DNA from 3 places in the Micromonospora sp. CNZ280 genome. Region 3 is predicted to be linked to each of the others. Evidence: riboswitches for the same ligand, from Rfam matches in the RefSeq annotation. Region 3 holds a riboswitch; each other region holds the start of a gene.
The links. Region 3 has a riboswitch for ZMP and ZTP ahead of FHX32_RS09995 (bifunctional 5,10-methylenetetrahydrofolate dehydrogenase/5,10-methenyltetrahydrofolate cyclohydrolase). Riboswitches for the same ligand answer to the same signal wherever they lie in the genome.
Positions count from the first base shown of each region.

Region 1: another riboswitch for ZMP and ZTP. It lies ahead of FHX32_RS31875 (metallophosphoesterase); the one in region 3 lies ahead of FHX32_RS09995 (bifunctional 5,10-methylenetetrahydrofolate dehydrogenase/5,10-methenyltetrahydrofolate cyclohydrolase).
Region 2: another riboswitch for ZMP and ZTP. It lies ahead of FHX32_RS28075 (glycine hydroxymethyltransferase); the one in region 3 lies ahead of FHX32_RS09995 (bifunctional 5,10-methylenetetrahydrofolate dehydrogenase/5,10-methenyltetrahydrofolate cyclohydrolase).

Region 1 is NZ_JAAOYP010000005.1:254,331-264,651, reverse strand. Features, by position in the region: gene FHX32_RS31885 (hypothetical protein) at 1-1,897, opposite strand, end outside; gene FHX32_RS31880 (glycoside hydrolase family 26 protein) at 2,120-2,866, opposite strand; ZMP/ZTP riboswitch at 2,880-2,956, shown strand; gene FHX32_RS31875 (metallophosphoesterase) at 2,981-3,850, shown strand; gene FHX32_RS31870 (shikimate dehydrogenase) at 4,443-5,273, opposite strand; gene mltG (endolytic transglycosylase MltG) at 5,273-6,469, opposite strand; gene ruvX (Holliday junction resolvase RuvX) at 6,469-6,927, opposite strand; gene alaS (alanine--tRNA ligase) at 7,004-9,682, opposite strand; gene FHX32_RS31850 (hypothetical protein) at 9,679-9,984, opposite strand; gene FHX32_RS31845 (DUF948 domain-containing protein) at 10,012-10,321, opposite strand, start outside.
Region 2 is NZ_JAAOYP010000004.1:196,738-207,058, reverse strand. Features, by position in the region: gene FHX32_RS28110 (SGNH/GDSL hydrolase family protein) at 1-545, shown strand, start outside; gene FHX32_RS28105 (cytochrome P450) at 609-1,826, shown strand; gene FHX32_RS28100 (alpha/beta hydrolase) at 1,882-2,859, shown strand; gene FHX32_RS28095 (alpha-hydroxy acid oxidase) at 2,852-3,979, shown strand; gene FHX32_RS28090 (aminotransferase class I/II-fold pyridoxal phosphate-dependent enzyme) at 3,928-5,373, shown strand; gene FHX32_RS28085 (hypothetical protein) at 5,441-5,701, shown strand; gene FHX32_RS28080 (ribulokinase) at 5,899-7,557, shown strand; gene FHX32_RS28075 (glycine hydroxymethyltransferase) at 7,620-9,059, opposite strand; ZMP/ZTP riboswitch at 9,078-9,167, opposite strand; gene FHX32_RS28070 (metallophosphoesterase family protein) at 9,272-10,126, shown strand; gene FHX32_RS35465 (hypothetical protein) at 10,051-10,296, opposite strand.
Region 3 is NZ_JAAOYP010000001.1:2,095,217-2,105,537, forward strand. Features, by position in the region: gene FHX32_RS09950 (sigma-70 family RNA polymerase sigma factor) at 1-333, shown strand, start outside; gene FHX32_RS09955 (CU044_5270 family protein) at 333-1,349, shown strand; gene FHX32_RS09960 (HAD family hydrolase) at 1,876-2,589, shown strand; gene FHX32_RS09965 (pyridoxamine 5'-phosphate oxidase family protein) at 2,673-3,182, shown strand; gene FHX32_RS09970 (TetR/AcrR family transcriptional regulator) at 3,221-3,874, opposite strand; partial or broken gene FHX32_RS09975 (aldo/keto reductase) at 3,985-5,045, shown strand; gene FHX32_RS09980 (SRPBCC family protein) at 5,210-5,668, shown strand; gene FHX32_RS09985 (metalloregulator ArsR/SmtB family transcription factor) at 5,665-6,015, shown strand; gene FHX32_RS09990 (SRPBCC family protein) at 6,017-6,460, shown strand; gene FHX32_RS09995 (bifunctional 5,10-methylenetetrahydrofolate dehydrogenase/5,10-methenyltetrahydrofolate cyclohydrolase) at 6,624-7,496, opposite strand; ZMP/ZTP riboswitch at 7,532-7,614, opposite strand; gene FHX32_RS10000 (YciI family protein) at 7,749-8,096, shown strand; gene FHX32_RS10005 (sigma-70 family RNA polymerase sigma factor) at 8,089-9,333, shown strand; gene FHX32_RS10010 (AAC(3) family N-acetyltransferase) at 9,364-10,152, opposite strand; gene FHX32_RS10015 (hypothetical protein) at 10,207-10,321, opposite strand, start outside.

The DNA of each region.
Region 1 (10,321 bases), on a different contig from region 3:
AGGTCGGCCCCGGCGACGGCGTGGCGATCACGGTCGCCGCCGTACCGTCGACCACCGGCGCGGCCGCCGGGTCGAACGGGACGCCGCGCAGCGTCCCGTCGGTGGCGCCGTAGACGATCCGGCCGCCGACCCAGGCCATCCCCCGCACCGCCGACCAGGTCACCCCGGTGGTGGGCAGGTTGAACTCGGTGGCGCCCAGGTAGTTGCCGTCGATCTCGAAGTACCGGTAGTAGAGCGCGTCGGCGCCGGCCCGGGTGTAGTAGAGCCGGCCGTCGAGGAAGAACGCTCCGGTCATCGCCGCCGGGGTGAACCAGTCGTTGTAGCCGGACGCCTCCCACGGCACGCCGATGGCGCCACCGGTGAACATCGAGACGTCGATGCGGCTGCCGGTGGGGGTTCCGGCCACCGCGTGCGACCAGTAGATCCGGTCGGCCACCCGCCAGGTCGCGCCGGCGGCGGTGTAGTTCGGTTGGCGCACCGTGGCCGGGGCGCCGACCGAGGTGCCGTCGAACGGCACCCGGGCCAGCACGCCGGCGCCGGTGCCGAGGTAGAGGTTGCCGGTGGTCGCGGTCGGCGGGTTCTTCGGCGTGACGGCGCGCCCGCCGGCGAGCGGGAACATGCCCAGCCGGCCGTGGTACTCCTCGCCCATCGCGTCCGAGTTCTGCCCGAAGTAGAGCCCGTCGCTGCCCCGCCAGAGCACCGGGACCGCCGAGCCCCAGGTGCTGGTGCCGGGGGGCATCGACGCGCCGCCGCTGCGCCGCGGGTTCCAGTTCAGCGGCAGGCCGGTGGCCGGGCTGACCGCGGCGACGCCCAGCCGGTCGATCGCGCCGTCGCCGGCCCGGTCGCTGGCGTTCGGGTTGTTCAGCCAGCGGAAGTGCCCGCCCAGGTAGATCACGCCGTCCGCCACCTCCACCGAGGTGATGGTGTCGTTGCCGGTGAAGTCGACCCAGGTGGCCAGCTGGCCGCCGCCCCGGGCGGCGGTCTCGAAGCGGACCAGCGCGTCACAGTACGCGGCCGGCCAGCCGGCGCCGCCGTTCGTGCCGACCACGAACCAGCCGCCGTCGGCGCCGAACCGGACGTCCTGCACGTAGTGCACGAACGTGGCCGGCGCCGCGCACGGCGGTGCGAACTTGTCGGTGCTCCAGTCCAGCACGCTCGGGGTGCCGGCGAGGCCCACCAGGGCCAGTTGGTTGCGGGGCAGGCCGTCGACCAGGGTGAAGTTGCCGCCGACGGCGAGGGTCCCACCGTCCGGGGTGACGTCGATGGTCCACACGTACGACGCGGTGCCGTGCCGGCCGACGGTGGCGTCGACGGTGAAGGTCGGGTCGATCGCGCCGGTGGTGGCGTCGAGCCGGCCGAGCCCGGCGTGCGCGGTGCCGTTGAGCCAGTTGAACGCGCCCGCGACGTAGAGCCAGTTGCCGCGCAGCGCGAGGTCGCGCACCGTGCCGCCGTCGGAGCGCCCCTCCCAGCCGCCCACGATCGCCCCGGTGCTCGGGTTGAGCGCCACCAGGTTGCGGCGGCTCACGCCGTTGACCGTCTTGAAGGCGCCGCCGACGACCAGCGTGCCGCCCGGCCCGGCGACCAGCGCGTTGACCGCGCCGTCGAGCATGGGCAGGAAGCTGGTCGAGATCGCCCCGGTGCTCCGGTCGTACGCGAAGAGGTAGCGCTGGGTGGTCCACGCCGCGCCGGCGGTCCGCCGGATCTGGGTGAAGCTGCCGCCGACGTAGACCATCGAGCCGACCTGCGCGAAGGCGCGGGTCTCGCCGTCGCGGGCGTGGGGGGTGAGGTCGGCGGGATTGGTCGAGACCAGGGTCGCCGGCGCGGGCGCCGGCACCACGGTGGCGGACGCGGCGGCAGGCGCGGCCAGCACGGCGGCGACGACGGCCAGCGCGACCATCCCGGCCCGGGCGCGGACACCGACGGAACGCCGGCGGAGCGGGAGTGTGGGCACGCGACGCCTCCAAGGTGGATGACAACCCACGTAGCGTGACCCCACGAACACAGTGGGCGATATCCGCCGATTGGTTGGCCATCGTGTCGCCAAGGTGACGCAGCACGAGCGCGGCCGGAATGCGGAGAACCTCAGTGCCACCTTACGTCATCACCTCGACACCCAGGGTCAGCGAGCGCCTCCGGTCGCCTGCCGCAGGTAGGCGTCCTGCCCGGCCCGGGCGAACCCGGCCAGCGCCGCGGCGTCGTGGTTCATCGTCATGTCACAACTGCTCGACCGGGTCGTCATCCCCGCCGAGTTGAAGTAGACCGCCGCCTTGATCTTCGGGTGCGCCTTGAGCGCCGCCGGGAACTCCTCGAACCAGCGCCGCTTGGCCGCCGGGTCGGCGGTGTCGAAGTTGGTGCCGAACTCGGCGAGCATCCGCGGCTTGCCGGCGCCGATGCCGTGCTCGTCCAGCCAGCGGTAGAAGCTTCCGACCGTGGTGCTCGGGCTCTTCCACACCGTGCTGCCGTTGCAGACGTGGAAGTTGTACGGGTCGTAGGCCACCCAGTCGACGTAGCGGTCGCCTGGGTAGAGGCCGGCGTAGCGGTGACGGTGGCCGGACCAGCCCATCATCGTCCACACCCAGAACGCGTTGTCCGCGCCGGCCGCCGCGAACCGGTCGTGCACGTGCCGCCAGGCCCGGACGAAGTCCGCGTCGCTCCCCTTGGCCGGTTCGTCCTCCGGCTCGTGGTCGAAGCCGAGGAAGACCGGCACCCCGGTGGCCCGGATCCGGCCGGCGATCGCGTCGATCGTCGCGTCGTGCCGGCCACTGTAGACATCCCGCCAGGTCAGCACGGCGCCGGCGGAGAAGATCCGGGACTCCCAGGCGAGGAGGAGCAGCCGATCCAGGCAATGCGATTGTCGCGCGATCATCGTCGGGCGTAGGTTGTGCACACACGACTGGCGCGGGTGGGCGACCACCGGGGAGTGAAGGTCGGGGCGTCGACCGCCTGGGTGCCCTTGTCGATGAGACGAGGAGACGCGCCCGTGACCGTCCACCACCGGATCCTGCACCTGTCCGACACCCACCTGAACAGCCCTGACGTCGATGCCTCCGCAGCGCTGGCGCGCATCCTGTACGACGCGCGCTTCGTGCCGGAAGTGGATCTGGTCGTCGTGAGCGGCGACATCGCCGACGACGGCTCCGCCGAAGGCTGCGCGGGCGTGCGCGAGCAGGTGGGCCGGTTCTGCGCGGAGCGGGGCATCCCGCATGTCTACTGCACGGGCAACCACGACACCCGTGAGGCGTTCGCGGCCACTCTTGGCTCCGGGCACCTGGCCGCCGACGGCACCGACGTCGGCGCGACCATGGCGGGCGCGTCCGGCGAACGTGCCGCCCTCAGCAGCGTTGCTGGGCTGCGTGTGATCACACTGGACAGTCTCGTGCCCGGCCAGGTGCACGGGCATGTCGACCCGGCCCAGCTGGCCTGGCTGCGTGACGTGCTGGCCGAACCCGCTGCGGCGGGCACGGTGCTCGTGCTGCACCACCCGCCGATCGCCGTGCCCACCTCCCCGATCATGGACACCGTGGGCCTGCGAAACGCCGATGATCTGGCCGATGCGGTACAGGGCACCGACGTCCAGGCGATCCTGTGCGGTCACTTCCATTTGCAGATGTCTGGCCTGCTGCGGGGCATACCGGTGTGGGTGACGCCCGGCGTGGTCACCCGCATCGACTTCACCGCGCCGCCGCGGTGGGAGCGCGCGGTACTGGGCGCCGGAGCCACCGTGGTGGATTTCGGCGGCCCGACGTCCCCGCTCTTCCACGTGCTGCACGCCCGCGACCCGCGGGCCGGGGAGCAGGTGTATCTCGTCGACCCGGTGTCGGGCGAGGACGTCGTGGGCGAGGAGCCATGATGGGCGGGCCAGCTGGGCTCGCCGAGCCGGTGCAACCACCCGCAGGCGCCGGTCCAGCAGGTTGCGCCGGGCAGCAACAGCTCCGGCACAGCCAACTCGGCGTCGCTCGGATCTCGGCGAGCCATACCCGCTCAACGAAGCGGGACCCAAGATCCGCGAGACAGAATCTAGTTCCGCCAGGACGGCGTGGCCGCACCGGTCAGCCTGCGGCTCATCACTCTAAGCGCGACTTACCCGACAGCTAAGGGATGACCGCATATCGCAACAGCACCCTCAGTCCGTTGCCGAACGTCATTGACCCAACACAGAGGGATCAGTTAGGTCGATCGGCGCCAGCCTATGATCATCGAACGGGGCGGGGCTCGTACGCGGTCTGGAACTCCCGGAACGACGATGGCGCTCTCCTGCACTACACCAACGGGTCGCCCTACTGCCTACCCCCGGATCGCGGGAATGCCCACATCCGCGGCGAGGTGGTCGACAAGATTCGCATCATGAACTCCCCCAGCTGCGCGTACTGATCGGGCAAGACGGGCGGCGGCACGGTGGGAATCGCCACCGGGACGTCTTCGATGTCCTCGGTGGCGACCATCTATCCGGCACCCGCCGATGTTGCTGCTGCGAGCGCGGCGGCCATCGCGTCGCGGGGCGCCGGGACGCCGGTGAACTGCTCGAACTGGCCGATCGCCTGGGCCAGCAGCAGGTCGAGCCCGGAGACGATCCGGCAGCCGGCCGCGCCCGCCGCGGCGGCCAGCGGCGTCGGCCACGGGTCGTAGAGCGCGTCGAAGAGCACGGTGCCGGCCCGCCAGGCCACCGCGCCGGCGAGCGGGTCGGCAGCCCCCTTCGGCACGGTCGAGACCACCACGTCGGCGCGGCAGCGGTCGGCGGCGTCGGCCCAGGCCGCGCCGGTCAGCGGGACGCCCACCGCCTGGGCCACCGGGCGCAACTCCTCGACCGCCGCCGCCCGGCGGGCCACCACGGTCACCTCGCGGGCAGCCAGGCGGGCCGCCGCGGCGAGCGCCGCGCGGGCGGTGCCACCCGCGCCGAGCACCGTCACCGTGGCGCCCGCGCGCACACCGGCTCCGGCGAGCACCTCCACCATGCCGCCGACGTCGGTGTTGTCCGCGTACCACGAGCCGTCCGGGCGGCGGACCAGCGTGTTGGCCGCGCCCACGGCGGCGGCGACCGGCGAGGCGGCCACGGCCACCGCGAGCGCCGCCTCCTTGCCCGGCATGGTCACCGACAACCCGGCCCACTCCGGGCCCAGGCCGGCGACCAGGTCCGGCAGCTCCGCGGCGGCGCACTCGATCCGGTCGTACGACCACCCGGTCAGCCCGGCCGCCGCGTAGCCGGCGTTGTGGATCACCGGGGAGAGCGAGTGCGCGATCGGCTTGCCGAGCACCGCCGCCCGTCGCTGCGCCATCAGATGATCCCGGCCTCCCGGGCCTTGGCCATGTTGCGCTCGTGCTCCGCGTACGTCTCGGCGAAGGCGGAGTGGCCCTTGTCGTCGATCGCCACGAAGAAGAGCCACTTGCCCGCCGGCGGGTCCATCGCACCCTCCAGGGCCTGCTTGCCCGGGTTGTTGATCGGCGTCGGCACCAGACCCTTGAGCTTGCGGTTGTACGGGTTTTTCGGGTTGTCCAGGTCGGCGGCGGTCATCTCCTTGGACGTCTTGGTCTCCTGGCCGGTCAGCTCCAGGTAATAGTTGACCGTGACGTCCATCTCCAGGCAGTTGCAGTCGAACTCGCCGAACACCCGGTTGTAGGCCACCCTGGCAACCTTGCCCAGGTCGTCCTTGTTACCCGCCTCCGCCTGGGCCAGCGACGCGACGATCAGCGCCTCGTACGGGCTGATCCCGCCGCGCTCCTTCTGCACCCGGTCGGCGAACTCCATCTGCCCGGTGACGGTGAGGAAGTTCTCCACCATCAGCTTGAGGATGCTCTCCGCGGTGGCCTTCGGCGGGATCTCGTAGGTGTCCGGGAAGAGGAAGCCCTCGACCGACGGCTTGACCTTCTTGCCGTCGGTGCGCTTGAACCACCAGTCCGGCACGCCGAGCGCGATCGGGTCCTTCGCCGCCGTCTCGAACTCCTTCACCGGGATCTTGGTCTTCTCGGAGAGCAGCTTGTAGACGTTCTTGGCGGTGCGGCCCTCGGGAATGGTGAGCCCGTTGACGATCCGGTTCTTCAGGTCGAGCATGGCGGCGACCGCACTCTCCCCACTCATCTGCTTACGCAGCTTGTACAGCCCCGGCTGGATGTTCTTGCTGCGCGAGTTGTCCGCCGCCGCCTCGATGAACGCCTTGGGGCTCTTCACCACGCCGGCGGCGTGCAGCGCGTCGGCCATGTCGGCGATCAGCGCGCCCTGCTTGATCTCGACCGTCACCTCACCGGTGCCGGTGCCGTCGTAGTCGGGCGTGACGAAGTAGTTCTGGATCCGGTCGAAGCCGTAGACGGCGCCACCGCCGATGCCGCCGAGCAGCACCAGGGCGAGCAGCAGGGCCAGGACGGTCTTGCCCCGGCCGCCGGACCGCTTGTTCCGCTTCTTGACGAAACCGCGCCGGTGCCGGCCCTTCTCCCCCCGCTCCTGGTCGTCGAACCCGAGGTCCAGATCCTCAATCATTACGTCCGCCTCCGCTGCGCATCCAGCCAGCTCTGCAGAATCTCCACCGCGGCGGCCTGGTCGACCACCGCCCGTTGCCGTTTCCCCCGGACGCCACGCTCGGCAAGCCTACGAGATGCCACGACCGTGGACATCCTCTCGTCGGTGAGCGCTACCGGAACAGGCGCTATTACATCGGCCAAGCGGTCAGCGTACGCCTTCGCGTGGACGGCGGCCGGACCGTGCTTGCCGGCGAGGTTGACCGGAAGGCCGACCACCACCTCCACCGCCTCGTGCTCGCTGACCAGCGCGGCGAGCTCGGCGATGTCGCTCGGCACCGCGTCGGGCGCCGCGGTGAGGTCGCGGGCGAGGGTGACCAGCGGGGTGGCCAGCACGCCGTGCGGGTCGGAGCGGGCGACCCCGACCCGCACCTGCCCGACGTCCACACCGAGCCGGACACCACGCGACACGTCAGTCACCGACGGTCACCGTCCCCGGAAAGCGAACCAGGGCGGACCGGCACGGTCCGCCCTGGTCGGGCCTGCTCGCCCATCTTCACGCCTCGGCGATCGCCTTCTCGACCGTGAGCAGCAGGTTCGACGCCTCCGCCGCCGGCAGGCCACCACCCTGGGCGAGGTCGGGACTGCCCCCGCCGCGCCCGGACAGGGCCGCCTTGACCAGGTCGGCGGCGCCGATCCCCCGGCTCCGCGCGGCCGGGTTGACCGCCACCACCAGGGAGGCCTTGCCACCCGCGCGAGCGGCCACCGCGACCACCGCCGGCCGGGCCGGGTCGATCTTGCCGCGGATCTCCTGGGCCAGGGTCCGCACATCGTTGCCGGCCGCGCCCTCCGGCGCCTCGGTGCCGACGAACGCGATCCCGCGCACGTCCTTGGCCTGCGCGGCGAGCGCCGCCGCACCGCCGAGCACCAGCTGGGCGCGGAGCTTCTCCAGCTCCTTCTCGGCGTCGCGCAGCTGGGTGACGGTCTGCTCGACCCGGTCGGCGACCTGGTCGCTGGGCACCCGGTACAGCTCGGCGAGCCGGGCGACCAGCAGGTGCTCGCGGGCCAGGAAGTTGAACGCGTCCATGCCGACCAACGCCTCGACCCGGCGCACCCCGGAGCCGATCGACGACTCGGAGAGGATCTTCACCAGGCCGAGCTGGCCGGAGCGGGCCACGTGGGTGCCGCCGCACAGCTCGCGGGCGTAGTCGCCGACCTCGACGACCCGCACCTCCTCGCCGTACTTCTCGCCGAACAGCGCCATCGCCCCGATCCGGCGCGCCTCCTCCAGCGAGGTGATGAAGGCGTGCACCTCCAGGTCGGCCAGGAGCACCTCGTTGACCTGCTGCTCGACGTCGCGCAGCACGCTCGGCGCCACCCCGGTCGGGGTGTTGAAGTCGAACCGCAGCCGACCGGGCGCGTTCAGCGAACCGGCCTGGGTGGCGGACTCGCCGAGGAAGTTGCGCATGGTCTGGTGCACCAGGTGGGTGGCGGTGTGCGAGCGGGAGATGGCCCGCCGCCGGCTGGTGTCGATCTCGGCGAAGCCGGTCTGGCCGGGCCGCACCTCGCCCCGGACCACCCGGGCCCGGTGCACGATCAGCCCGGGCACCGGCTGCTGCACGTCGAGGACCTCGACCTGGCCGTCGCCCACCGTGATCATGCCGTGGTCGGGCTGCTGCCCACCGCCCTCGGCGTAGAACGGGGTGGCGTCGAGCACCAGCTCGATGGTGTCGCCCTCGACCGCCGCGCTGACCGGCCCGGCCGCGCCGAGCACCGCCCGGACGGTGGACTCCCGGGACACCTCGCTGTAGCCGGTGAACCGCACCGGACCGCCGGCGTCGAGCACCCCGCGGTACGCCGACACGTCGGCGTGCCCGGTCTTGCGCGCCTGCGCGTCGGCCTTCGCCCGGGCCCGCTGGTCGGCCATCAGCCGACGGAAGCCCTCGGCGTCGACCTGGAGCCCCTGCTCGGCCGCGATCTCCAGGGTCAGGTCGATCGGGAAGCCGTACGTGTCGTGCAGCTGGAACGCCTTCTCGCCGGAGAGGCTCTTCCCGCCCGCGGTCCGGGTCTCCGCGATCGCGGTGTCCAGGATCGTGGTGCCCGCGCGCAGGGTGGACAGGAACGCCTCCTCCTCCGCGTACGCGTAGTCGGCGATCCGGTCGAACTCGGTGGCCAGCTCGGGGTAGGACGGGGACATGCAGTCCCGGGCCACCGGCAGCAGCTCGGGCAGCGCCCGGTCCTGCCAGCCCAGCAGCCGCACCGCGCGGATCGCCCGGCGCATGATCCGGCGCAGCACGTAGCCACGCCCCTCGTTGCTCGGGGTCACCCCGTCGCCGATCAGCATCAGCGCGGTGCGCACGTGGTCGGCGACCACCCGCAGCCGCACGTCGTCCGGGTGCGACTCGCTGGCCACGTGGCCGGAGTGCGCGCCGTACCGCTTCCCGGTCAGCTCGGCGGCCTTGTCCAGGATCGGCCGGACCTCGTCGATCTCGTAGAGGTTGTCGACCCCCTGCAGGATCGACGCCATCCGCTCCAGGCCCATGCCGGTGTCGATGTTCTTCGCCGGCAGTTCGCCGAGGATCGGGTAGTCCTCCTTGCCGGTGCCCGGGCCCCGCTCGTACTGCATGAAGACGAGGTTCCAGAACTCCATGTAGCGGTCCTCGTCGACCGCCGGGCCACCCTCACGGCCGTACTCCGGGCCGCGGTCGTAGAACAGCTCCGAGCACGGGCCGCACGGGCCCGGGATACCCATCGACCAGAAGTTGTCCGCCTTGCCGCGGCGTACGATCCGCTCGGCCGGCACGCCGACCGAGCGCCAGATGTCGTACGCCTCGTCGTCGTCGAGGTAGACCGTCGGCCAGATCCGCTCCGGGTCGAGGCCGAAGCCGCCCTGCTCCTGCGACTTCGTGACCAGGTCCCAGGCGAACGGGATCGCCCCGTCCTTGAAGTAGTCACCGAAGGAGAAGTTGCCGTTCATCTGGAAGAACGTGCCGTGCCGGCTGGTCTTGCCGACCTCGTCGATGTCCGGGGTGCGGATGCACTTCTGGACGCTCACCGCCCGTCGGTAGGACGGGGTCTGCTGGCCCAGGAAATAGGGGACGAACTGCACCATGCCGGCGTTGACGAACAGCAGGTTCGGGTCGCTGATGGCGGGCAGCGGAGCGGACGGCACCACGGTGTGACCGTTCGCCTCGAAGTGGGCGAGGTACCGCCGCTTGATCTCCGCCGTCTTCATCGCTGGTGTTCCTCCGGAAAGATCTCTCGGTCGCCGATGCGCGGGTCCTCCCGCAGGTCGGCGAACTGGTCGTCGAAGGCCTCGCCGTGGGCGAACGCCTCGTGGATCTCCTGCTCGCGTTCGGCCATCCCGGTCCGGACGTCCTCCACGAAGCTACGCAGCGAATCGACCAGCCCGCCAGCCGATTGCGACAACGAGCCGGCGATCCCGGCCGGCGTGTACGCCTGGGCGGTGCGGGTCGCCTTGCGGACCACCACCACGCCGACGGCCAGGCCGATGCCCAGCCAGAACAACCGCCTCATGCTCTCAACCTCCTGGTCACCGCGCGGTCAGCGGTTACCGCGCTTGGCGGCCCGGCGCTGCTGCTTGATGGTGTCGCGCACCTCGCGCTCGGTCTCGGCGTGCCGGCGGGCGGCCGCGGCCTTGCGGACGCCGTAGCCGAAGGCCGCCACCTTGACCAACGGGTTGGCGGCGGCGGCGGAGACGACGGCGGCCAGGTTCGCCACGTTGGCGGTGATGTTCTGGGCGTGGCTGGTCATGGTGTCGACCTTGGCCAGTTGCAGGTTCACCCCGTCCAGCGAGGTCTGCACCTGCTCCAGCGCGGTGTTCACGTTCTTCACCGTGGCGTTGACGTCACCG
Region 2 (10,321 bases), on a different contig from region 3:
ACGTCCGCACCCCCGGCGTGCTCAACCTGAGCCTGGCCGGCAACCGGCTCAACCACGAGGGGCCGGAGCCCGGCGCGGGTGGCTTCCCCGGCTACCACGAGCTGGGGCCGAACGCGGTGAGCCGGCTCGACGAGGACGTCTTCGCCCAGACCGACGCCCGCACCGTGGTCACCCACCTGGGCATCAACGACATCTGGATGTCCGGCGACTCCGCCGAGCAGATCATCGCCGCCCTGCGGCAGATCAACCAGCAGGTCAAGGCACGCGGCCTGCGCAGCCTGGTGGCCACCCTGACGCCCTACGAGGGGCACGGCAACCCGGGGGTGTGGACGCCGGAGAAGGAGGCCACCCGGCAGGCGGTGAACGCCTACCTGCGCGGCAGCGGCGAGTTCGACGGGCTGCTCGACTTCGACCGGGTGCTGCGCGACCCGGCCCAGCCCAGCCGGCTGCTGCCCGCGTACGACTCCGGTGACCACATCCACCCCAACGACGCCGGCAACCAGGCGATGGCCGACGCCGTGCCGCTGCGCCTGCTCGGCCTGTGACATCCGGCGCGGGCGGCGGCCCACCCCGCCGCCCGTGCCACCGCTTCCCGGGGGGAGACCGACGTGGACGTCCCGCAGGTGCTGACCCGGCTCTACAGCGACGAGGGCCGGCAGAACCCGTACCCCTGCTACACCGCGCTGCACCGGCTGGGGCCGGTCAACCCGATCCCGGCCGGGGCCGTGGATCAGCCGATCGCGGCCGTCGCGGTCGGGTACGACGTGGTGGACCAGGTGCTGCGTGACCCGCAGTGGTACAAGCAGGCCCCGCCGGGCTGGCCGGAACAGGAGATCCTGAGGACCTTCCTGACCTCGATGATGTTCATCAACCCGCCCGACCACACCCGGATGCGGCACGTCTTCGCCGGCACCTTCACGCCACGTCGGCTCGGCGCGCTGGAGCCGGTGATCGTGCGGGTGGTGGACGACCTGCTGGACCGGATGGCCGAGACCGCCGGGATCGACTTCGTGGCCGACTTCGCCTACCCCCTGCCGGCCCGGGTGATGGCGGAGTTCATCGGCATCCCCGAGGCCGACCTGCCCTGGTACCGGGAACGCGTGGACCGGATCGACGAGTTCCTCGACGTTGCCGGCAAGACCCCGCAACGCCTGGCCGCCGCGAACGCCGCCGCGGCGGAACTGCGTGCCTTCTACCGCGACCTCATCGCGCACCGGCGCCGGCAGCCCGGCGCGGACCTGATCAGCGGGCTGGTCGAGGCGGTCGACGCCGGCGGCGTGGAACTGACCGAGGACGAGCTGATCAGCAACCTGATCGTGCTCTTCAACGCCAGCTTCGTCACCACCGTCTACATGTTCAGCAACGGCCTGCCACTGCTGCTGGCGCACCCGGAGGTGGCCGCCGCGCTGCCCGGCGACGACGCGCTGACCCGGGGCGCCGTCGACGAGATCCTGCGGCTGGAGGCCCCGGTGCACTTCCTGGCCCGGGCCGCGCCCCGGGACACCGTGCTCGGCGGGGTGCCGGTCGAGCGGGACCAGAACGTGCTGCTGGTGATCGCGGCCGCCAACCGCGACCCGGCCCGGTTCCCCGACCCGGACCGGTTCGACCCGCGCCGGCCCGGCCCGCCGTCGCTCGCCTTCGGCGTCGGCCTGCACTTCTGCCTCGGCGCCGCGGTGTCCCGGCTGGAGGGGCGGCTCGCGCTGCCCCGGCTGCTGGCCCGCTTCCCCCGGCTCGCGGTCGCCGAGAAGCCGATCTACAGCGGTAGCCTCTTCCTGCGCGGCATCGACAAGTTGCTGCTGCACACCGGTGGGCGGGAGGCGGCGTGAGCGGGCGGACCACCAGGCTCGACGCCACCGGGCCGGAGCGCAGCGGGGGGCCGGCATGAGCCTCCACCCGCAGGTGGCGGCGTACCGGGCGGCGCGGGCCGCGGCCGGCACGCCACCGCTGTACACCCAGACCCTGGCCGAGGCCCGCGCCGCCGACCTGGCCGCGATCCGGGCCGGTGGCGGCGCGGTCGAGCCGGTCGCCGAGGTCCGCGACACGCACGTCCCCGGCCCGGCCGGCGACCTGCCGGTACGGGTGTACCGGCCGGCCGGCCCCGGCGCGCTGCCCACCCTGGTCTACTTCTTCGGCGGCGGCTGGACGCTGGGCAGCATCGACACCGCCGACGGCATCTGCCGGCGGCTGGCCAACGCGGTGCCCTGCCAGGTGGTCACCATCGGCTACCGGCTCGCCCCGGAGCACCCCTTCCCGGCCGCCGTGCACGACTGCCACGCGGCCACCCGCTGGCTCGCCGCCCACCCCCGGGAGTTCGGGCTGGACCCGGCGCGGCTCGCGGTCGGCGGCGACAGCGCCGGCGGCAACCTCGCCGCCGCGGTCACTCTGCTGGCCCGGGCCCGGGGCGGTCCCCGGCTCGCCGGGCAACTGCTGGTCTACCCGAACACCGACCAGACCGCGGTGTCCGCCGGCGACGACGACCCGCTGCTGTTCAACCGCCACTCCGTCGCCTGGTACCGCCGGCACTACCTGCCCGACCCGGACGCCGCCCGCGACCCGCTGGCCTCGCCGCTGCTCGCGCCGGACCTGACCGGCCTGCCGCCCGCCCTGGTCGTCACCGCCGAGCACGATCCGCTGCGCGACGAGGGCGAGCGGTACGCGCACCGGCTGCGCGCCGCCGGCGTGCCGAGCACCCTCACCCGCTACCCCGGGATGATCCACGGTTTCTTCGCCATGCCCGGCGTCTTCGACGACGGCCGGCGCGCCCAGGACGAGGCCGCCGCGTTCCTGCGCGGGCGGTTCGGGTTGACCGGCACCGACCCGGACGCGGTGCCGGCGGGAAGGGGGACCAACGATGGCTGAGGATGTGCTGCCGAAACCGGCCGCGCCGGTGGCGGAGCCGCCCGCACCGGCCTGCCTGGCCGACTACGCCGAGCCGGCCCGGGCGGTGCTCCCGCCCGACGTGTGGGACTACATCGACGGCGGCAGCGGCGCCGAGATCACCCTCGCCGCCAACCGGCGCGCCCTGGACCGGGTGGCGGTGCTGCCCCGGGTGCTGCGCGGCGTGCCCACCCCGCGCACCGAGACCCGGCTGCTCGGCGCGCCGTCCGCACTGCCGGTGGCGGTGGCGCCGATCGCGTACCAGCGGCTGGTGCACCCGGACGGGGAGGTGGCGCTGGCCGCCGCCGCGGCCGCGGCCGGCGTGCCGTACCTGGCCAGCACCTTGGGCAGCGTGCCGATCGAGCAGGTCGCCAAGGCCGGCGGGTCGGTCTGGTTCCAGCTCTACTGGCTGCGCGACCGAGGTCTGGTCACCGACCTGCTGGACCGGGCGCACGCGGCCGGCTGCACGGCGCTCACGGTCACCGTGGACGTGCCGATCCTCGGCCGGCGGCTGCGCGACGTGCGCAACGCGTTCGCCGTCCCGCCGCACGTGGTGGCGGCCAACCTGCCGGCCGGACGGGACGACCTCGCGCACACCGCGATGCCGGGCGTCTCCGCTATCGCCGCGCACACCGACGCGGTCTTCGCGCCCGCGCTGACCTGGGACGACCTGGACTGGTTGCGCGGGCGCACCGCGCTGCCGCTGGTGGTGAAGGGCATCCTCGACCCGCGCGACGCCGTCCTCGCGGTCTCCGCCGGCGCCGACGCGGTGGTGGTCTCCAACCACGGCGGCCGCCAGTTGGACGGCGCCCCGGCCACCGCGGCCGTGCTGCCCGAGGTGGTGGCGGCCGTCGCGGACCGGTGCGAGGTGCTGATGGACAGCGGCATCCGCGGCGGGATGGACGTGCTGCGCGCCCTGGCGCTCGGCGCGAACGGGGTGCTGGTCGGCCGGCCGATGCTCTGGGCGCTGGCGGTCGGCGGCCAGGCCGGCGCCGAGGCGGCGCTGACCCTGCTCGCCGACGAGTTCCGCGACGCGCTGGCGCTGACCGGCTGCGCCGACCCGGCGGCCGCCCGCGAGTTGCGCACCCGGACGGTGGACTGAGCGTGGCGGCGCCGGCGGACCTGACAGTGGCCGACCTGAGCACCGCCGACCTGCATCCGGCCGTCGACGACCCGGCGCTGAACTCGATGAACTTCCTCAACGAGGTGGCCCAGCACTACCCGGACGCGGTGTCGCTGGCCGCCGGCCGGCCGTACGAGGAGTTCTTCGACGTCGCCGCGCTGCACCGGTTCCTGGACACGTTTCGCCGTCACCTCGCCGAGGATGTCGGTCTCACCCCGGCCCAGGTGCACCGCACCCTGTTCCAGTACGGCCGGACCAAGGGCGTCGTGCACCACCTGGTGGCCCGCAACCTGGCGGTGGACGAGGGGATCAGCGTCGACCCGGAGGCGATCGTGGTGACGGTCGGCTGCCAGGAGGCGATGTTCCTGGTCCTGCGGGCGCTGCGCACCGGTCCCGGCGACGTGCTGCTCGCCGTCGCGCCCACGTACGTCGGGTTGACCGGCGCGGCCCGGCTGCTCGACCTGCCGGTGCGCCCGGTGGCCGGCGGGCCGGCCGGGGTCGACCTGGCCGACCTGCGGGCCGAGGTGCGCCGGGCGCGGGCCGACGGGCTGCGCCCGCGGGCCTGCTACCTGATGCCGGACTTCGCCAACCCGTCCGGGACGAGCGTGAGCCTGGCCGACCGGCGGCGGCTGCTCGCCCTGGCCGAGGCGGAGGACCTGCTGCTGCTGGAGGACAACCCGTACGGCCTCTTCCCGGCCGGGGACGCCGAGCGGGTGCCCACGCTCAAGGCGTTGGACACCGGCCGGCGGGTGGTCTACCTGGGGTCGTTCGCCAAGACCGTGCTGCCCGGCGCGCGGGTCGGCTACGTCGTCGCCGACCAGCGGGTGGCCGGCGCGGACGGCACGGTCGGGCTGCTCGCCGACCAGCTCGCGAAGATCAAGAGCATGGTCACCGTGAACACCTCGGCAATCGCCCAGGCGGTCGTCGGCGGGGCGCTGCTGGAGCACGGGTGCAGCCTGGTCGCCGCCACGGTCCGCGAGCGGGCCGCGTACACCCGGAATCTGCGCCACCTGGTCGCCGGACTGGCCCGGCGGTTCCCGGCGGACGCCTCGCCGGTGCGCTGGAACGTGCCGGCCGGCGGCTTCTTCGTGGTGGTGACCGTGCCGTTCCCGGTCGACGACGCGCTGCTGCACCGCTCGGCCCGCGAGTACGGGCTGCTCTGGACCCCGATGGCGCACTTCTACGAGGCCGGCGCCCCGGTCGACGCGCTGCGGCTGTCGGTGAGCGCGGTGACCCCGGCCGAGATCGACCTGGGCCTGGACCGGCTGGCCGCCCTGGTCACCGACGAGCTGGCCCGCCGTGGTGGGGCGGTGGCGAAGGCGGCTCCCGGCGCGCGGGAGGCCGGCACCGCGGAGTCGGGACGGGTGGCCTGACACAACGCGTTCACCGCATGGCAATCCGCGACTGCCCGCGTTCCCGCGTCCTGCGTGGACGGTCATAATGGACGCCATGGTCGCCTGGGAGTACGCCCTGCTGGTCCGCCGCTATCAGGGGCAGGGCCGCAATTTCCACGTCAGCTTCATCTGGTACGGCCCGGACGGGTCGCGCCGGGACATCACCGCGTACGGCGACACGGCGATCGCGCACCTCAACCGGGCCGGCCGGGAGGGCTGGGAACTGGTCTCCGCCGCCGAGGACGTGAACAACGTCCAGGGCAGCACCGAGGTGCACCGCTACCACCTCAAGCGGCAGATCGGCTGACCCGCCCGGCGTCCGCCCCCGATCCCGTCGCCGCCGGCCCGTCACCGGCCGACCGCCCGGCCCCCGTCCGGGGCGGTCGGCCCCGGTCCGCGCCGCGCGCCGGCGGCGTGCCGTTCACCCGGCGTTGTTGTTACCGTTGCCTCCCGCCGACGCCCGGCCGCTCCCGCGCCGCCCGGTCGCGGCGGGGAGGAGGAGCAGTGGCGCAACCCGGGCGGCCCCGGTGCGTGGTCGGGGTCGACTTCGGCACCCTGTCCGGCCGGGCCCTGGTGGTGGACATCGCCGACGGCGCCGCACTCGGCGAGGCCGTGCACCCGTACCGGCACGGGGTGATCACCGAACGCCTCCCCGGCGGCGCGCCGCTGCCGCCGGACTGGGCGTTGCAGCACCCCGACGACTACCGCGAGGTGCTGCGCGTAGCGGTGCCCGCCGCGCTGCGCGCCGCCGGCGTACGCCCCGAGGACGTGATCGGCATCGGCGTCGACGCGACCGCCAGCACCGTGCTGCCCGCCCGCGCCGACAGCACCCCGCTCTGCGAGCTGCCGGGGCTGACCGACCGGCCGCACGCGTACCCGAAGCTGTGGAAGCACCACGCGGCCCAGCGACAGGCCGACCGGATCAACGCCCTGGCAGCCGCGCGGGGCGAGCGCTGGCTGGCCCGCTACGGCGGCCGGGTCTCGGCGGAGTGGCAGTTGGCCAAGGCGCTGGAGCTGCTGGAGGAGGACCCGGAGGTCTTCGACCTGGCGGAGCGCTGGGTCGAGGCGGCCGACTGGATCGTCTGGCAGCTCTGCGGCCGGGAGACCCGCAACGTCTCGGCCGCCGGCTACAAGGGGCTGCGCCAGGACGGCCGGTACCCGTCGGCGGAGTTCCTCCGCGCCGTGCACCCGCGGCTGGACGGGCTGCTGCCCCGCGTCGACGGTCCGCTCGCGCCGCTGGGCGCCCGGGCCGGCGGGCTCACCCCGGAGGCGGCCGGCTGGACCGGCCTGCCGGTGGGCGTCGCGGTGGCCGTCGGCGCCATCGACGCGCACGTCACCGCCGCGGCGGCCCGCTCGGTCGAGCCGGGCCGGATGCTCGCGGTGCTCGGCACCTCCACCTGCCTGATCATGAACGCGGACGCCTGCCACGAGGTGCCCGGGGTGTGCGGCGTGGTCGACGGCGGTGTCACCACCGGCGCGTGGGGCTACGAGGCCGGGCAGAGCGGGGTCGGCGACATCTTCGCCTGGTACGCCGCCACCGCGCTGCCCGCGTCGTACGCCGAGCGGGCCCGCGACCTGGGGATGACCCCGTACCAGCTGCTCGACTCACTCGCCGCCGAACAGCCGGTCGGCGGGCACGGCCTGCTCGCGCTGGACTGGCACAGCGGCAACCGTTCGGTGCTGATGGACCACGAGCTGAGCGGGGTGCTGGTCGGGCTGACCCTGGCCACCCGGCCGGAGGAGATCTGGCGGGCGTTGCTGGAGTCGACCGCGTTCGGGGCGCGGACCGTGGTCGCCGCGTTCGAGGACGCCGGGGTGCGGGTCGACGAGCTGACCGTGGCCGGCGGGCTGACCGGCAACCGGCTGCTGCTGCGGATCTACGCCGACGTGCTGCGCCGGCCGCTGCACGTGGTCGACTCGGCGCACCCGGCGGCGCTGGGCGCGGCGATCCACGCGGCGGTGGCCGCCGGGGCGTACCCCGACGTGCCGGCCGCCTCGGCGGCGATGGGCGCCCCCCACCGGGAGACCTGGCACCCGGATCCGGCCCGTGCGGCGGTCTACGACGAGCTGTACGCCGAGTACCGCGCCCTGCACGACCACTTCGGCCGCGGCGGCACCGACACCCTCCACCGCCTCCGCGCCCTCCGCAACCGCCCCCGCTGACCCCACCCCGCCGGCGACGCCCCGCGCGGCGGGGCCGGGCGGGTCGTCGGGGACGGTGCGGGTCAGGTCAGGTCGACGGTGGGGTAGAGGGGGAAGCCGGTGAGCAGTTCGGTGGCCTGCCGGCTGACCTTGTCGGCGACGGCCGGGTCGAGCAGGTACTTGGCCTTCGACGGGGTGCCGTCGGCGTTGCTGCCCGGCGTGGTCTGGCTCAGCACGGTGTGGATCAGCTCGGCGGTCTGGTCCATCTCGGCGATGCCCAGCCCCCGGGTGGTGAGCGCCGGGGTGCCGATCCGGATGCCGGAGGTGTACCAGGCGCCGTTCGGGTCCTGCGGCACCGAGTTGCGGTTGGTGACGATGCCCGAGTCGAGCAGCGCCTGCTCGGCCTGCCGGCCGGTCAGGCCGTAGCCGGAGACGTCGATCAGCACCAGGTGGTTGTCGGTGCCGCCGGTGACCAGCTTGCCGCCGCGGCGCAGCAGCCCCTCGGCGAGGGCCTGCGCGTTGGCCACGATGCGCTGGGCGTAGTCGGCGAAGTCGGGACGGCGTGCCTCGGCCAGGGCGACCGCCTTGGCGGCCATCACGTGCGGCAGCGGGCCGCCGAGCACCATCGGGCAGCCCCGGTCCACCTGGTCGGCCAGCTCCGGCTGGCAGAGCACCAGGCCGCCGCGCGGGCCGCGCAGCGACTTGTGCGTGGTGGTGGTGACGATGTGGGCGTGCGGCACCGGGTCGAAGTCGCCGGTGAACACCTTGCCGGCGACCAGGCCGGCGAAGTGGGCCATGTCGACCATGAAGGTGGCGCCGACCGAGTCGGCGATCTCCCGCATGATCCGGAAGTTGACCTTCCGCGGGTACGCCGAGTAGCCGGCGACCAGGATCAGCGGCTTGAACTCACGGGCCGCCTCGGCGACCCGGTCGTAGTCGATCAAACCGGTGGCCGGGTCGGTGCCGTAGCTACGCTGGTCGAACATCTTGCCGGAGATGTTCGGCCGGAAGCCGTGGGTGAGGTGCCCACCGGCGTCCAGCGACATGCCCAGCATCCGCTGGTTGCCCAGCTCGCGGCGGAGCGCGAACCAGTCCGTCTCGGTGAGCTCGTTGACCTGCCGGACCTGCGCCCTCTGCAAGGCCGGGGACTCGATCCGGTCGGCCAGGATGGCCCAGAACGCGACCAGGTTGGCGTCGATGCCGGAGTGCGGCTGCACGTACGCGTGCGCGGCGCCGAACAGCTCCCGGGCGTGCTCGGCGGCGAGCGCCTCCACGGTGTCGACGTTCTGGCAGCCGGCGTAGAACCGGCGGCCGACGGTGCCCTCGGCGTACTTGTCGCTGAACCAGTTCCCCATCGCCAGCAGCGTGGCCGGGGAGGCGTAGTTCTCGCTCGCGATCAGCTTCAGCGACTCGCGCTGGTCGACCAGTTCCGCCCCGATGGCGTCGGCGACCCGCGGTTCGACCGCGCGGATCACCTCGAGGGCGCTGCGGAAAGCGGTGGATTCGGCGTTCAGCGACGACATGCGACCTCCAGGTGACGTGCGGAAGGCCCAGGCGCTCGGCATGCGTCCTCATGACGGGACCGCTTCCCGATGGTGCTCCATCCCCACGCGCCAGTCACGGCCCGGGCTGATCCTACCGGGTCGGCGACCCGCCACCCCGGTCCACCTCCGTCAAGCCGGGTGCCGGCGGGCGCGGGCTCGCGGTGGGGGTTGGCGATCAATAGGATCGACGCATGGTGGCCGACGGGAGCACGGGCGGCAGCCTGCTCGCCATCAGCGACCTGCACGTCGGCCACCGGGAGAACCGGGCGATCGTCGAAGGCCTGCACGCCGACTCGCCGCACGACTGGCTGCTCGTCGCCGGGGACGTGGCCGACACCGTGGCCGACGTCGAGTGGGCGCTCGGGCTGCTGGCGCGCCGCTTCGCGCGGGTGGTCTGGGCGCCCGGCAACCACGAGCTGTGGTCCCCGCCGAACGACCCGGTGACGCTGCGCGGGCTGGAGCGCTACCAGCACCTGGTGGCGATCTGCCGGCGGCTGGGCGTGCTCACCCCGGAGGACCCGTACCCGGTGTGGCGCGGCGAGGGCGGGCCGGTGCTGGTGGCGCCGCTGTTCCTGCTCTACGACCACAGTTGGCTGCCGGACGGGTTCGACACCCGCGAGGCGGCGCTGGCCGAGGCGTACCGGACCGGGGTGGTCTGCACCGACGAGTTCCTGCTGCACCCCGACCCGTACCCGAGCCGGGCGCACTGGTGCGCGGCCCGGGTCGAGCAGACCCGGCAGCGGCTGGCCGAGCGGCAGCCGGCGCTGCCCACCGTGCTGGTCAACCACTACCCGCTGGTCCGCGAGCCGACCCGGATCCTGCGCTACCCGATCTTCGCCCAGTGGTGTGGCACCGAGGCCACCGCCGACTGGCACCTGCGCTTCGACGCCGCCGCGGTGGTCTACGGGCACCTGCACATCCCCCGGACCACCTGGCACGACGGTGTCCGGTTCGAGGAGGTCTCGCTGGGCTATCCAAGGGAGTGGCGGCAGCGCACCGTACCGCCGGGGCGGCCGCGGCGGATCCTGCCGGCGCCCCCGGCATGACGACGGGCCCCGACCCGCCGGGGCCCGCCACGCAGCTCGATCATCCGCTCGCCGATCTCCTGCCGCTGCTTACGGCCGAGCGCCTCGCGCACCTTCGGGAACCACTCCTGCTCCTCCTCCTCGACGTGGTGCAGCACGTTCTCCTGGAAGGCCTTGACCAGGCGGCGCATCTCCTTGTGGTCCTCCTTGAGCAGG
Region 3 (10,321 bases):
TGGCGATCTCGGAGAGCTGCGCCGGATGTGCTACCGATTACCGACGCTGGCCTTCTGCAGAAGCCGGGCTCGTCCGGCGCCGACGCGACCGTCGGCGTCGCCGATCTCCAGGCCGCCCTGGCCACCCTCGCCGACCTTGATCAGGAAATCCTCCGGCTGGTCGGTTGGGAGGAGCTGACGGTTTCCGAGGCCGCTCAGGTCCTCGGCTGTACCCGGACCACCGCCGCAGTGCGCTTGCACCGCGCCCGTAGGCGCCTCAACGACGCGATGTCCCACCGATCTGGATCATCGGCGCAGCAGCCGGTGCTGGCTAGTCCTCGAAAGGTCATGTGATGTTCGGAGAACAGCGAACGCGCGCCCTCCTCAAGCCGATTGACCCGGCTCGGCACCACACCATCGCACCGCCCCGGCTGTCGGCACACGACCTGATCGTCCGCGCGGAGGCTGTCGCCGAGCCGGTCGGCCCTCGCCGTCAGGCACGCCCAACCCGCAGGCTGGTTCTGACTGCCGGGACGCTGGCCGTAGCGGTTGGTGCCGTAGCAATCGCCCAAACCATTGACCTGTCCAGCCCGGACACCTCGCAGATCGCCAGTCCGCCCGGGGCGGATCCGGGGGTGGTGCTCGTGCCGGTGGCGTACGGCTCGGACGCCCGTGACGCGGGAAGCCAGCTGCGCGCGTTGGCGAGCAGGCTCGTCGACGCGGAGTACGACAACCGCACCGGCCGCTACATGTACCACCACACGAAGACGTGGGGCGACCCGGTGATGACCTCCGCCGACGGTCGCTACCACGTCGCTTTCGCGGACGAAATCAAGGTCTGGCAGCCGGCCGACGGGACCGGTCAGCAGATCACGACCCAGCTTGAGCCGCAGTATCCGGACCAGGAGTCCCGAGACTACTGGCAGCGGAACCTCACGCCGAAGGCTGCCGCCTCCGCCACCCCCGCGCCTGACGTCATTCCCCTACCGCCGTCGGACCTCGCGCCGCTACCGTCAGATCGAGCACAGCTGACCGACCTGCTCAAGGCCAGGCTGGGCGGCGGCGCGGTCAGCAAGGAAGTCAGCATGGTGTACAGGCGGTATGTCGTTCCGCGTCAGACGCGAGCTGAGATCTTGCGGGTCCTCGCCGATGTGCCTGGGTTCCTGTGGCGGGGCCAGGTGACCGATCGGGTCGGCCGGAAGGGTGTAGCCATCACCTTCGACGACCGCGAGCACAACACGCAGTCCCTGCTGATCTTCGACCCGAACACGGGCGAACTGCTCGCTTACGAGCGGCTAACCCTCTCGCCGGTAAGGATCAGCGCGTACCAGGTGATCCTCGGCACTGCCTGGACCGATCGACTCAACTGAGTTGCCGGTGCCGGGGCTGCCTCTACGGGGTGGCCCCGGTTCGCGTTTCACCTTGACGGGTGGGGCAGGCTGGGCCATCCACGGGCCATAAGCCGGTGTCGACGGAGGGCATTCAAGGCTGACAGTGCGGGTTCGATTCCCGTTACCCGCTCCACGCGAATGGCCCTGGCCAGGACGACAGTCCCGCCAGGGCCTTCGATGTTGCTGGGTTCGGCGGCTCCGAACGGGCGGTTGGTGATCTCCCACCACCTTCGGGCATCACGACCCCTTGAGCAAGCTTTCCGAACTGGGGCTCGCAGGACAACGGTGCCGGGAAGCGCTGCCTGTCCTCTCGGCCATGGGAGCGATCAAGCCGTGGCACGTGAGTGGTTCCATCGCCCGATCATGACCACGACGGCACCCGTCGACCACCCGGCTCAGCGGACCCGGCAGGCCAGCCGATCTTGTCTGATCCCCAAGCTGACAGTGGCCGTCCGCGACCCGCAGGCTCGGAACTGCCGGCGATGATCTCAGTAGGATTTTCCCCATGTCCCGGCCCGTGATCTTCGACCTCTTCCACACCCTGGTTCACGGTGCCGACGACGAGCGCGACCGGGTGGTCGGTGAGATGGCGCTCATGGTCGGGGTGGATCCGGCCGCGCTGGTCGCCGCGTACCACGCCACCTGGCGTGACCGGCTCGTCCGGTGGGACGTGGCGGAGACCGTACGCATCCTCGCCGGACGGCTCGGCGGCACCCCGACCGACGAGCAGGTGACGCGCGCCGCCGCCCATCGACGATCCCTCGCGCGCCGGGTGCTGGGTTCGGTCTCGACCGCCACCCTGGACGTGCTCGACGCGCTGCGCGACGACGGTCACCCGCTGGCACTCGTCAGCAACGCGACCTCGGAGACCGCCGAGGCGTGGCCGCAGAGCCCACTCGCCCGCCGCTTCGACGTCGCGGTCTTCTCCTGCGAGGTCGGGCTGGCCAAACCGGACCCGGCGATCTACCGGACGGCCGCCGAGTTGCTGGGGGTCGCGCCGGCAGCGTGCGTCTTCGTCGGCGACGGCGCGGACGGTGAACTGGCCGGTGCGGCAGCGGTCGGTATGACCGTGCTCCGGACCACGGAGCACAACGACACCGACCCGAGCTGGGTAGGGCCGGCGTTCGCCACTCTTCGTGACCTGCCCACCCTGCTGCAGCAGCCGCCCGGCGCCTCAAGAGGTCGTCCCGGGCGCACGTCTGGCACAACCCACCGATGACCCGAGCCGATGCGGGACGTGACCAGCCTGCCGGGCAGATGGGGTGCTGTGGGTAGGGTGCTCGCCATGGTCGAGGACGCCGCATGCCATTGACGAATCCGTGGCTGTCCGGGCCGGTGCCGACCAAGCGGCTCGACCGCGAGCGGCTGGAAGAACGCATTCTCAACCTGCTGTCGTCGCAGAACATGTGTGTGCTCGCGACCACGGGCCCGGACGGCCCCCTGGCCACCCCGGTGCGCTACTACCCGCTCGGCTTCGCGGTGCTCTTCACCGCGGCGCCGCGTTCGCCGAAGATGCGCAACATCGCCGCCGACCCGCGCGTCTCGGTCGGCATCTTCGCGCCGCTGGTCGGGCTGGCCAGCAGCCGCGGCGCCCAACTGTTCGGGACCGCCAGGGTGTTGGAACCGCGGCATCCGGACCGCGCGCACTACTGGACGGCGTTCCGCTGGGAGAACGAGCACGCGGAGCGCGGGCGACCACTGTCCGAGCCGCCCGAGGACACACTCGTGGTCATCGAAGCGGAGCGGATCGTCTACACCGAGCACTGGCTGCGACGGGAGGGGTTCGCACCACGCCAGTTCTGGCGTCGCTGACGATGCCTCGTAGCGGATGGAGAGCCCTCGACCTCCGGTCAGGGCAGGTGGTCCGTTGCCGAACTGGCGGGCCTCTCCGCTGGCATGACGTACGCACCGGCCCGCGCGGCGGTTGCGGCGGCCTCGGCGGCGCGGTCCGCGGCGGTCTCGTCGAGTGGGTCGCCGCTGAGCAGCAGGCGATGGTAGAGCGGAGCGGACACGGCGCGGATCACCTCGCGGGCGTCGGTGCCAGCGGGCACCTCGCCGCGATCGAGGGCCCGCTGCACGCAGGGCGTCCACTCCCGTAGGCGCGTGTCATAGAACCGGCGGAGGGCCTCCGCGGTCCGCTCGTCGCAGCCGGCGGCCGCGATCACCGCCTTGAAGAGCGGTCCCTGACGTGGGTCGGTCAGGGTGCGTTGCACGAGTCGGGCGTTCGCCCGCAGGTCGCCGACGAGCGACCCGGTGTCGGTTCGGGGCAGTGATTCCTCGGCCATCTCCACCAGCAGCTCGGCCACCAGTCCGGCGGCCGAGCCCCAGCGGCGGTAGACGGTCGTCTTGCCGACGCCGGCACGTTCGGCGACCTCGGCCAGGTCGAGGTGACTGAAGCCCTTCTCCGCGAGTACGTCTCCGGTGGCCCGTAGCACCGCTTGCCGTACCCGCGCGGTCCGTCCGCCGGGCCGCAGTGTCCCGGCCGGCGCCTCGTCAGCACCCATAACGGGCCTCCAGTTTCGTTAAGGGTGGGTCGCTGCTATCGTAGCCAAGCATCTAACGGAACCATAGTTTCGTTAGACGCTGCTGCTGCGAATCCTGGGAAGGACCGGTCATGGAATTTCGACGCTTGGGAGCGTCCGGCCTCAAGGTGCCCGTGTTGAGCTTCGGCGCCGGCACCTTCGGCGGTCGGGGGCCGTTGTTCGGAGCCTGGGGCACCACGGACGTGCCGGAGGCCCGGCGGCTCGTGGACATCTGCCTGGATGCCGGCGTCACGATGTTCGACACCGCCGACGTCTACTCCGACGGAGCCTCCGAGGAGGTGCTGGGCGCGGCGATCAAGGGGCGCCGGGACGGCCTCATCCTCTCGACGAAGAGCGGCCTCCCGATGGGCGACGGACCCAACGACACCGGTTCCTCGCGGCTGCGGCTGATCAGAGCGTGTGAGGACGCACTGCGTCGCCTCGGCACCGACTACATCGATCTCTTTCAGCTGCACGCCTTCGACGCCGGCACCCGATCGAGGAGGTGCTCTCGACGCTCGACGACCTCGTGCGGGCCGGGAAGATCCGGTATGTCGGCGTCTCCAATTTCGCCGGCTGGCAGTTGATGAAGTCCCTCGCCGTCGCCGAACGCTACGGCTACCCCCGCCACGTCGCCCACCAGGTCTACTACTCCCTCGTCGGGCGCGACTACGAATGGGAACTGCTACCCCTCGGGCTCGACCAGGGGGTTGGCGCCGTGGTCTGGAGCCCGCTCGGCTGGGGCCGGCTCACCGGCAAGGTACGCCGGGGCGCGCCGCTGCCGGCGCAGAGTCGCCTGCACCAGACCGCCGACTACGGCCCGCCGGTCCCCGACGAGCTGCTCTACCGGGTGGTCGATGTCCTCGACGAGATCGCGGCGGAGACCGGCAGGGCCATCCCGCAGATCGCCCTCAACTGGTTGCTGCGACGCCCGACCGTGTCGTCCGTCGTCGTCGGCGCCCGGAACGAGGCCCAGCTTCGCCAGAATCTCGGCGCCATTGGTTGGTCGCTCAGCGACGAGCAGGTGGCACGGCTCGACGCGGCGAGCGCGACGACGCCGCCCTACCCGTCCTTCCCCTACCACCGACAGGAGGGGTTCGCCCTCCTCAACCCGCCGGTGGTTCCGGCCGCGGTCCAGCCCGGACGGGGTTGATCCAGAAACGACGACAGCCCTCGGCTCGGCGGGCGTGCTGCGCCGGGTGTCGCCCTGGCGCCGGCTGCCGGACTCCCGACACGGCATATGCAACCGAAGGTTGCGCATCGCGAGGTGGGCTGTGTAGGTTTGACGCAACCAAAGGTTGCGAAAGGTTGGCGGACATGGAGTACGGATCCATCGAGCGCGACATCCAGGTCGACGCGTCACCCGAAGTGGTCTTCGAGGTGATCAGTCGGCCCGAGCACATGCGGGAGTGGTGGCCCGACGACGCGCGGTTCGAGCCGGTGGCGGGCGCGCCCGGCGAGCTGGTGTGGCGCAACGCGGACAGCGGCGAGACGACGACCGTCGCCCTCGCCGTCGTCGAGGTTGACCCGCCGAAGCGATTCTCCTTCCGGTGGTGCTACTCAGAGCCGGACCGGGCCGGGAACTCGCTGTTCGTCACCTTCGACCTGGTCCCCACCGGCAGCGGCACCCGGGTTCGGATGACGGAGACCGGGTTCCGCGAGATGGGCTGGGAGATCGCCCGCCTCGAGGAGCAGTACCGCGACCACGAGAGCGGTTGGGACCACTACGTCCCGGCGCTCGGCGCGTACGTGTCGCGGCTGGTCGCCACCGCATGAGCACGGCGATCGACGACGACCTGTGGTCGGCGGTCGGCGATCCCATCCGACGTACGATGATCGACCTTCTGCTCGCCGGAGGGCCGGGCACGGCCACGTCACTGAGCGAGCGACTGCCCGTCACCCGCCAGGCCGTCTCGAAGCACCTGGCCGTCCTGGACCGGGTCGGCCTGGTGCACGGCACGCCGGCCGGTCGGGAGCGTCGATACCAGGTCGACGAGGCGCAGCTCGCCCGAGCTGTCGCCCAGTTGTCGGCGGTCGGCGCCACCTGGGACGCCCGACTCCGCCGGATCAAGCGGATCGCCGAGGCGGTCGAACGCAGTCGCGACAACAACCAAGGAGACTGAAATGATCGACATCCTGCACCGGGTCGGCGTCGTCGCACCGCTCGACGACGTCTACCGGGCGGTGGCAACTCCGGAGGGCATCGCCGGTTGGTGGACGACGGACACCACGGGCAAGAGCGAGGTCGGCGGGCAGCTGGCGTTCCGGTTCGGCGACCTCGGCGGCTTCGACATGGAGGTACTGGAGCTCGATCCCGCCGGCCACGTACGGTGGCGGGTCACCGACGGCCCCGCGGAATGGGTCGACACCGAGATCGACTGGCGGCTCGACCGGCGCGGCGAGTACACCATCGTCCAGTTCAGACACGAGGGCTGGCGCGAGCCGGTCGAATTCATGCACCACTGCAGCACCAAATGGGCGACGTTCCTGCTCAGTCTCAAGGAACTCGTGGAGACCGGGCGCGGCCGGCCGGCGCCGGACGACGTCCGGATCAGCGACTGGCACTGATTCCCGCCGGCCGGTTCCCGGGCGTCGGGCGAATCCAGCACGGTGGCGGTCAGCGTCAGTCGAGGCCGATCTCCCGTACGACTGTCCACACCCAGGTATCGGCGTGCGTCAAGCACGAGAGCCCCGGCCGGCGGTCCGCCCGGCCGGCCGGGGACTCCGCGGCTCAGGCGCGTCCGCTCAGCCGCTCGGCGGCGTCGACGGCGTTGCGGAAGAGCATCGCCACCGTGGTCGGGCCGACCCCGCCGACCCGGGGCGTGATCGCGCTGGCCACCTCGGCGCACGACTCGTCGACGTCCGGCAGCAGCCGGCGGCCCTCGTAGCGGACGCCGGCCCCGATCACCACCGCGCCCGGCTTGACGTGCTCCGGCTGAATGATCCCGGGTACGCCGGCGGCGGCGACCAGGATGTCGGCGCGCCGGGTGTAGCGGTCCCAGTCCGGCACGCCCGTGTGCACGACGGTGACCGCCGCGTTGGCGGTGGGCCGCTTCTGCGCCAGCATGATCGACAGTGGCCGGCCCAGCGTCGCGCCCCGGCCGAGGATGACCACCTCGCGCCCGGCGACCGGGATCTCGTAGTGGGCCAGCAGCGCCTCGATGCCGGCCGGCGTGCAGGGCAGCGGCCCGGGCAGCCCGAGCGCCAGCCGCCCGATGTTGAGCGGGTGCATCCCGTCGACGTCCTTGTCCGGGTCGACGCTCTGCAACGCCCGGTCGTAGTCGAGGTGGGCCGGGACCGGATACTGCACGAGCAGCCCGTGCACCCCCGGGTCGGCGTTGTAGCCGGCGATCACCCGGTGCAGGTCCTCCTGCGTGGCGTCCGCCGGCAGGTGCGTGTGCGGCGACTCGAAGTCCAGCTCCGCCGCCTGGCGCTGCTTGATCCGGATGTAGCCGGCGCTGGCGTCGTCGTCACCGGCCAGCACGGTGGCGAGCGCGGGCACGACGCCCGCCCGGCGCAGCCGGGACACCCGGTCGGCCACCTCGGCGAAGACCTTGTCGGCGAGCGGCTTGCCGGACAGCAGCCGGGCGGTGTGCGGGGTCACGACGGTATCGTCGGCGATGGGCATGGCTCCCCCAACGTGGGTGCCCAGGCGGTCGACTCCCACGGCGAGCTCCCCGATGGTTGGTGCCATCCCCGTGCCGCCAGTCGCGTTCCCACCCAGCTTGCCCCATCCGGCAACGGCGGCGCCAGGCGACCCCCGGGCGCCGTCGGCGGAAAATTCTTGGCCCGGGTGGTCCGGAACCGGTCCACTCGTTCGTCACCCTGGTTGAGACCGCTGACCAGGGAGTGCGAGATGAAGTACATGATGTTCGTCTGCAGCGACACCGAGCCGGACACCGACCAGGAGAACTGGCCCGACATAGAGGCGTGGGTGGCCGAGAACGACGCCCGTGGCCGCCGGCTGACCGGCGACGTGCTGGCCGAGACGTCGGCGGCCACCACCGTCCGGGTGCGTAACGGCGAACTGCTGGTGTCCGACGGTCCGTTCGCCGAGACCAAGGAGGTCATCGTGGGCTTCGACCTGCTGGAGTGCGCCGACCTGGACGAGGCGATCGAGGTGGCCCGTAGCCACCCGATGGCCCGGGCGGGTCGGATCGAGTTGCGACCCTTCGCCGACCTGGCCGACCAGCCGGGTGACTGACACACCGGCGGCCGCGACGGCGGAGGCCGTCGCGGCCGCCTGCGCCGATTCGTACGCCCGGATCGTCGCCGCGCTGATCCGGGTGACCGGGGACTGGACGCTGGCCGAGGACTGCGCCCAAGAGGCGCTGGCGCTCGCCCTCGAACGCTGGCCCGGCGACGGCGTGCCGGCCAACCCGGGCGGCTGGCTGATGACGGTGGCCCGCAACCGCGCGCTGGACGTGCTGCGCCGGGCCTCCGTCGAACGCCGCAAGCTGCACGAGTTGGCGCTGCTCACGCTGGCCGGCCCGGAATCCAGGGCGGTCGGCCCGGAGCCCGCGACCGGGGACGAGATCGTGGACGACCGGCTGCGGCTCGTCTTCACCTGCTGCCATCCGGCGCTGTCGCTGGACGCCCGGGTGGCGCTGACGCTGCGCGTGGTCTGCGGCGTACCGACCGCCGACATCGCGCGCGCCCTGCTGGTCAGCGAGTCGACGATGACCCGGCGGCTGACCCGGGCGAAGACCCGGATCGCCACCGCCGGCATCCCCTACCGGGTGCCGACCGGCCTGATGCTCGCCGAGCGGCTGCCCGGCGTCCTCGCGGTGCTCTACCTGCTCTTCACCCGGGGCTACGACGCCGACGGTGAGCCCGCGTTCGCCGACGAGGCGATCCGGCTGGCCCGCCTGCTCGTCCGGCTCATGCCGGACCAGCCCGAGGTCGCCGCGCTGCTCGCGCTCTTCCTGTTGCAGCATTCCCGCCGGGACGCCCGGCGCGACGCCGACGGCAACCTGCTCACCCTCGACCGGCAGGACCGGGCCCGCTGGGACCACGCGGCGATCGCCGAGGCCGTCGACATCCTGGCCCGGGTGCGCCCGGCCGGCCCGTACGCCCTCCAGGCCCGGATCGCCGCGTGCCACGCCACCGCCGCCTCCGCCGCGGCCACCGACTGGCCGGCCATCGCCCGGGCGTACGACGAACTCGCCCGGATCCAGCCGTCACCGGTGATCGGGCTGAACCGGGCGGTGGCGCACGGTTTCACGCACGGGCCGACGGCCGGGTTGACGCTGCTGGCCGAGGCGCGCGCCGGCGGGGCGCTGGACGGCTATCCGCCGGCCGTGGCGGCCGAGGCCGAGCTGACCGCCCGCCGGGGGGACCGCGAGCGGGCGGCGGCGCTGTTCCGGCGGGCCGCCGCGATGTGCCGGGCGGAGCCCGAGCGGCGCGCCCTGCTGGACCGCGCCGCCGACCTGTCGGCCTGACCCGCCGGCGACCGGATCAGGTGCGCACCGTCAGTGCCGGTGCGCGGCCATCCAGGCGGTGGCGTGATCGACCAGGGCGGGCTGCGGCATCAGCCGGGCGGTCGCCCCGCCGACCCGGCCGGTCGTCACCTGCCCGGTGGCGTCGAAGTCGGCGCCCAGGCGGTCGAAGTCGCTCTCGTCGGTCACGACGTCGACCCAGGTGGTCCACCGGCTGGTCCCGTCCGGCTGCCGCAGGGACGACCCGGTCGCCGCGCGCGGCGGCGCGGCCTGGCGGTATTCGGCGAGGTGCAGTGAGGTGTTCGAGTCGTACCCGCAGCCGAGCAGCAGCACCTTGCCGGCCAACCGGTACACCGCGCCGAGCGGCGAGCGCTCGCCCAGCGCGTCGTCGAGCGGGTGCCCGGACACCACCTCCGCCGCGTGCCGGCCGAGGGCGGCGAAGGAGACCTGCGGGTGGTCGCTGCGCAGCGCCCCCGGCCAGGTGCGGACCGTCTCGGCCAGGACCCCCATGTACCGGCTGGGCGTGCGGGCCGGGTCGAAGCCGGGCGTCCGCTCCCGGATCACCGGCCACCACGCCGCCGGTACGGGCGGGTGCCGCCAGCCGGCCGGGTCGGTGTTGTCCGGCGTGTGGGTCGGCACGACCAGGGTGCCGTCGGGGCCGGTCGCGGCCAGCAGCGCCTGCACGACCGCCTGGGTGCCACCGGCGACGAACCCGAGACTCCGGTACGACGAGTGCACCAGCACCACGTCACCGGCGGCGAAGCCGAGGGCGCGCAGGTCCGACGCGAGGCTGTCCACGGTGTGCGGCATCGACTGGTCCACGCGGCGCAGCGTACGAGGCGGGAGTGCCGCCGCCCACCGGGTTTCCGCCGGCGGTCAGCTCGCCGCGGCGGTGGGCAGCGGGTCGGCGGCGCGGCGCGGCAGGGCGGCCAGCGCCAGCCCGAGCAGCGCGCAGATCGCGCCGGCCACGAAGAACAGCGCGAGCGCGGGC